2 regions of the Lysinibacillus sp. NPDC056185 genome follow, and region 1 is predicted to be linked to the other one. Evidence: predicted binding sites of a transcription regulator. Region 1 holds the regulator's gene; the other holds the start of a gene.

Region 1 (3,424 bases):
CGTTGATGAATTGGTATCTTGGGTTTTGGTAATTAATCAGTGATGGATTCCTTCAATGATTAATAGTCTTCACCAATTTGGCTTTTACAGGCAGTTATTGCAAGATAAAGATCATGGAGGGGATAGGGTGAAACCAATTATCGGAATAACGGCTTTTGCGGAGGATGATTTGTCCTCAAGATTAAATGCTGCATATAGCAAAAGTATAATTGAAGCAGGGGGAGTTCCACTTATAATTCCACTTGGCGTTGAAGAGGATGTAGCACAAATTTTATCATTGACGGACGGATTATTACTTTCGGGTGGCTATGATATACATCCATTCCTCTTTGACGCAGAACCTACACCGAAATTAGGGAAGGTTCATCCTGAACGAGATTCAGTGGAGCTTGCTTTAATTAATGCAGCCAATATTCGGAAAATGCCGATTCTCGGAATCTGTCGAGGGCTTCAAATACTAAATGTTGCGTTTGGAGGCACAGTCTATCAGGATATTGAAAGTGAGTATCATAGTAAAAAATTAATAAAGCATGTGCAACAAGCAGCGCGAGGTGTTGCAACACATTATGTAAATTTAACACCGGATACATTATTAAAAACGATTATTGAGGAAGAAAAAATTGCTGTGAATTCATTTCATCATCAGGCAATAAATGTAGTAGCAGAAAAGTTGAAAGTGGTAGCAAAATCAAGTGATGGTATCATTGAAGCGGTAGAGCATGTTGATTTACCATTTTGTCTAGCAGTACAATGGCATCCTGAAGAGCTAGCCATTGCAGGAGATGAAGTATCAAAGAAACTATTTGCTGCATTTGTAAAGGCAAGTTTAAAGTTTAAAGTAGAGGCATAAAACTTTATAAGCATTATTTTTTATCCAAGGCTAAGATAACCTTCGTGATGAACATGAATACAATGCTAGGTGTAAGGAATCCATTGTAAAGTGGGTTCTTTTTTAGTGTATAAAATAGCACTCAAAACATAAGAAAAAGAGGTATATGCTCATTTGTGAACATAATATCCTCTTTTTATATTTTAAAATTGAGATACTTTTAATGTACACGACGGTATAGACCTACAACATGTCCCAAAATAGAAACTTGATCTACGATAATTGGCTCCATTGTTGAGTTTTCAGGCTGTAAACGAAAATGACTTTTTTCCTTAAAGAAACGTTTTACGGTTGCTTCATTCTCTTCAGTCATTGCTACGACAATATCACCATTATCAGCTGTTGCTTTTTGTTTAACAATTACTAAATCTCCGTCTAAAATGCCAGCTTCAATCATTGATTCACCCATAATTTCTAGCATAAATAATTGATCTTCACTTGTACCATAAATATCTGGTAGTGGGAAATATTCATCGATATTTTCAACAGCAGTTATTGGAGAACCTGCAGTAACCTTCCCAACTAATGGGACATGAATAACATGTTGCTTTTGAATAGAATCCTCTGGCTCTAAAATTTCAATAGCACGTGGTTTAGTTGGATCGCGTCGAATCAAGCCTTTTTGTTCTAAACGAGCTAAATGCCCATGAACTGTTGAGCTTGAAGCAAGTCCAACTGCCTCACCAATCTCACGTACAGAAGGTGGATACCCCTTTGCTCGTACTTCTTCTTTAATGAAATCTAATATGGCCTCTTGTCTTTTCGAAACTTTTTTCATAATGGCTCACCTCTTTTTTTAATCATTCTACTTATTAATAGTATAACAGAATGCGAACACTTAAGCAAACATAGGTTCGAAAAGTGTTTGACAAAAACGTTTGTTCGTATTAATATGAGAACATATATTCCGAACAAACATTCTAGAAAAGGGGTTTTAAACATGAACTGGTTAAAGAAAAATCCACATATTACAACTTTATTAGGAGCTTGTCTACTTTTTGCGGCATACCTTTTTATAACAGACCCAGGCGATGTAACGTACACAGAAATTGAAATCGCACATGGTGATAGCTTATGGTCGTTAGCCGATCAATACCGTGGTAAAATGAAAACGGATGAATGGATTAAGCTTGTGAAAACAGAAAATGAATTATCGAACATACAAATTATTGCAGGCAAATCCCTAGTGATTCCAGTAGTGGGTGACCAATCCTATCCTATAAATTCAATTGAAATTGCGAGAAACGAAAAATGATGATGAATCAACAATCGGCTGTTGTCTATTGCCGTGTGAGTACAGAAAAAGAGACACAAAGTTCCTCGTTGGAGCGTCAGCAAGAGGAGTTGATGCGCTATGCTAAAGAACAGGGCTACGAAGTCAAGCATGTTTTTAAGGACAAGCATAGCGGTTATGATGTGGAACGTGAAGGTTTACTAGAAATGCTCGATTTCATTAAAGAAAAAGAGATAGAAGCATTATTTGTACAGGATGAAACACGCTTAGGACGTGGGAATGCTCGAATGGCAGTATTGCATTTATTGCAGAAAACTGAAACTGATGTTTTTTCTATGCGAGACGAGGGGCCAATACAATTAAATGAAATGGATACGATGCTCCTAGAAATCTTAGCAATCGTGGAGGAGTACCAGCGCAGAATCCATAATGCTAAAATACGTCGTGGCATGCGTCGTGCCGTTGAAAATGGCTATCGCCCAGAAAACAATTTATCTAATCGTGGAAATCCAAATGGTCAAGAACGTAAGGAAGTCCCTGTAGACGAAATTGTCAACCTACGTAATCGAGGCTTCACCTTTGAGGAAATCGCTATGACTCTTAGAGGTCTAGGCTTTGAAGTAAGCAAAGCTACAGTCCATAGGAGATATCGGGAACATCAAGAGGGAAGCGGGCAAAATAAAGTGACGTTTTAATCAGTGGGAGTTTTATCGTCCCGCTGTTTTTTTTTAAGGCACTAGATGTTGGTGAAGGGCCGAGAAGTGATGGATAGAATTGGAGAAGAGGTGGATAGAATCCGAAGTGACGGATACAGCCACCGAAGTAAAGGATAGAAGAACCGTAGAGACGGGTTTTACCATCAAAATGATAGGTACAAGGAAAAACTAAGTTCCATCTATCCTTAAGTAATAAATTAATACAAACTTTCAATAGTCACATTGTCTGGTAGTTTGAATGGATTTTCTTTATTTATTCTGTCATAAAACATGATCCCATTTAAATGATCTATTTCATGTTGCATTAAGATTGAACCGTATCCATTAAATTGAAATATGGCTTCTTGCCCATGTATATCGTATGCTTTGACTTTAATTCTCTCATATCTTGGAACAAATCCACTAACTCTTCTATTAACCGAAAGACATCCTTCCCCCTCAGGTAAATAAATCATGTTTAAAGAGTGACTAATGATTTTTGGGTTAATTAACATATATTCATGACTTTTATCTCCATCTTGAAAAAATGCAGCAAACATTCGTTTATTTAGACCAATTTGATTAGCCGATAACCCTGATCCAGGA
Region 2 (3,424 bases), on a different contig from region 1:
CCAACGCCACCACCAATTGTTGTACCACCACCACCAATGCCAGAACCGCAGATGATTCCATTTCCTTATCCAATGCCAATGCCGATGCCTCAGCCAGCGCCTGTTGAGCTTAGCTGGAATCAAAACGTTGTCATGCCAAGTGTAGAACAAACTGTATCTCCAATTCAAATTCAACCACCACCACAGCCTGTAGCCCAACCGATGGCGCCACCACCAGCACCAATGCCACAACCGATTTTTATCATGCCACAAATGCCACAAATGCCAGCAGTACCACATTGTGCAAGCTGCCATCAGCCAGTGCATCATCATATGTATTGGCCGATGCCAATGCCAATGCCGATGCCAATGGAACCGCAAGTTGAGGCTTATACAATGCCAGAGCAACCATCATGTGAAATGGGTTGTGAAAAAGTTGCTGGGGCGGAGGAGTTCTTAGAATCTAGTACATCTCCATTCTTCCCTATGAATCCAGAATATCAGCCAATGCCGGAAATGATGCCGGAAATGGAACAGCCATGTGGTTGTCACGCACAACCAGTCATGATGCCGACTTGGCAAATGGACCCATGTTGTTGTCCGCCACCATGTCCACCACCATGCCCAATGCCGTGTCCTTCACATTGCCATATGCCACATGCTTCGGTAGGACCATGGATGTCACCGCACTTTTCTCCAGGCGGGATGACGCCTTATCGATGGTGAAAAAGCGTATATTATCGAAGAAGTAAAGCCTAATATTTGGAAGTATAAATATCAATCCAAAAATTATTTTGTGAAACGAGCAAAGCAGATAGAAATAGCAGAAAAGGTAAGGGTTATTCATCGCCGACTTGGACATCTGGAGCCCTCGTTGATCTTACCTTTAATGAAAAGTGAAGATGAGTATTTAATCGTGCAAGATTGGCAAGAAGGAAGTCATAGTGCTAATTTTGCACATAAAAAGGATCGGAAGGAATCACTAAAGCTATTAAATACATTACATGATACAAATAAAAAAATTGCTTGGCAGCGGGTGCCAGGTTTGCACACCTATTCACAGCTTTTAAAATGGCAAATGCGCCATATGCGTTTTAAAAGCAGACGGAATGAATTTCGTGCATTTTTAACAAAGGAAGAAATCAATCAAATTTTACATTATAGTGAGAAATCGTTACAGCTAATCGCTCAGGAAGATGTACCTGAAAAAGAAACAACGCTTTTACATGGAGATGTCGTCCATCATAATTTTTTATGGTGCTCAGATGGGGAATTACGTTTAATTGATTTTGATTTGGCTCACCTTGGGGAAGCAGATGATGAATACATTTTATGGTTACATCGTGTATTGCCTGCCGTAGATTATGACCTTGGTAAAATATTTGCTGAGCTACCAGAGTTGAAACGATTAGATAAAAGAAAGCTACATCGTTTAAAATATCCAAATGAGCTATTACGTGAATGGCTTTTTGCAGCGGATTTACCATTAAATCAACAGCTGGTATTTTTAGATTATTTAGTGCCATTTACAAAACGGGCTCTCACATATTGGCCAAAACTGTGGTACGATATTGATAAAATGATAAAGAAATGACCGTCTTTTGGCGGTCATTTTTGTATGTGAACGACTACTTGTGTTATTTCTTATAGTCGAGCATTCGTTCGTAATATGCTATAATCGAAGACGATGATTGTGAGGGATTATAGAATGTATGATTATTTAAAAGGACAAGTAAAGCGTATAACTCCGGAGTATATCGTCCTTGAACAGCAAGGGATTGGCTGGCAGCTTAATACACCAAATCCATTTGCGTTCCGGACATCGGCCCTTGAACAACAAATTTTTGTTCACTTGCATGTACGTGAGGATGCACAAGTGTTATATGGCTTTCCAAGTTTAGACCAACGAGAGCTGTTTCGTAAACTTATTTTAGTATCAGGAATTGGACCGAAGGGTGCACTTGCTATTTTAGCTACTGGGAATCCGCAACAGGTTATCAGTGCCATTGAACGAGAAGATGAATCGTTTTTAGTAAAGTTTCCTGGTGTGGGTAAGAAAACGGCACGTCAAATGATTCTAGATTTAAAAGGTAAACTTGGCGGATTGTTGGAGACAATTGAGCTGCCAAGTACAGAAGATGAGCTACCGTTATTTGGTGTGAATCCATATAAACATGAGCTTGAAGAAGCTATTCTTGCCTTAATGGCACTTGGTTATTCTGAAAAAGAATTGGAAAAAATACGTCCACAGCTCGAAGAAAACGACAAGCTTGAAACAACAGATGCATTTATGAAACAAGCTTTACAATTGCTATTAAAGTTAAAATAGTGAAAGGGGGGAAGTACATGTCTGAACGTATGATTGCTAGTGAGGCAGGTAGCTATGATGAACAGTTTGAATTATCTTTACGGCCACAAAGATTAGCACAATACATTGGTCAACATAAAGTAAAGGAGAATTTACAAATTTTCATTGAAGCGGCAAAGCTTCGTCAGGAAAGTTTAGATCATGTGCTGTTATATGGACCGCCTGGACTTGGTAAAACTACATTAGCTGCTGTTATTGCTAATGAAATGAATGTCAATGTGCGCATGACTAGCGGCCCTGCAATTGAACGTCCTGGAGATTTAGCAGCTATTTTAAGCTCACTGGAACCAGGGGATGTGCTATTTATCGATGAAATACATCGCCTGCCTCGTGCAATAGAAGAGGTGCTTTATCCTGCGATGGAGGATTTTTGTTTAGATATTGTCGTTGGTAAGGGCCCTGAAGCGCGTTCTGTACGACTAGATTTACCGCCATTTACACTCGTTGGTGCCACAACAAGAGCTGGCGCATTATCAGCACCTTTAAGGGATCGCTTTGGCGTGTTATTGAGGTTGGAGTATTATGATAATACGTCACTTGCAGAAATTGTTGTACGTAGTGCGCATTTATTTGATGTTGAGATTGAGCAAGTAGCAGCACTTGAAATGGCGACACGCTCACGTGGTACACCCCGTATTGCTAACCGTTTGCTAAAACGAGTGCGAGATTATGCACAGGTGATCGGAGATGGTATGATAACGGAGGGACTTGCTAAGCAAGCGCTTGAGCTATTACAAGTCGATCCTAGAGGACTTGACCATATTGACCATAAACTTGTGACCAATATGATTGAGCGCTTCCGTGGTGGCCCTGTAGGCTTAGATACGCTGGCAGCATCTATAGGCGAGGAACGCGTAACGATTGAAGATGTATATGAGCCATATTTGATGCAAATTGGCTTTATACAGCGTACGCCACGTGGACGTGTGGCAACACATTCAGCCTACGAACATTTTGGATATGAGTATCCCCAACAAACCTAGAAGAAGGAAGTATTTTCATGCGTGTAGAAGATTTTGATTTTGAATTGCCAGAAGAGCTTATTGCACAAACACCACTTTTGGACCGAACAGCTAG

What was found. The regulator LexA, encoded in region 1, represses DNA repair genes until DNA is damaged. The targets are predictions, from matches to a motif close to CGAACATATGTTCG.
Region 2: a site for LexA is predicted at 1,631-1,644, ahead of ruvA (Holliday junction branch migration protein RuvA). Genes of this name have one in related genera too.

Annotation. Positions count from the first base shown of each region.
Region 1 is NZ_JBLLLQ010000004.1:27,548-30,971, reverse strand. It holds gene ACMZ42_RS05570 (prepilin peptidase) at 1-32, shown strand, start outside; gene ACMZ42_RS05565 (gamma-glutamyl-gamma-aminobutyrate hydrolase family protein) at 128-850, shown strand; gene lexA (transcriptional repressor LexA) at 1,050-1,667, opposite strand; gene ACMZ42_RS05555 (LysM peptidoglycan-binding domain-containing protein) at 1,830-2,144, shown strand; gene ACMZ42_RS05550 (recombinase family protein) at 2,141-2,818, shown strand; gene def (peptide deformylase) at 3,037-3,424, opposite strand, start outside.
Region 2 is NZ_JBLLLQ010000006.1:87,172-90,595, forward strand. It holds gene ACMZ42_RS08265 (LysM peptidoglycan-binding domain-containing protein) at 1-705, shown strand, start outside; gene ACMZ42_RS08270 (phosphotransferase) at 776-1,573, shown strand; gene ruvA (Holliday junction branch migration protein RuvA) at 1,688-2,308, shown strand; gene ruvB (Holliday junction branch migration DNA helicase RuvB) at 2,326-3,330, shown strand; gene queA (tRNA preQ1(34) S-adenosylmethionine ribosyltransferase-isomerase QueA) at 3,348-3,424, shown strand, end outside.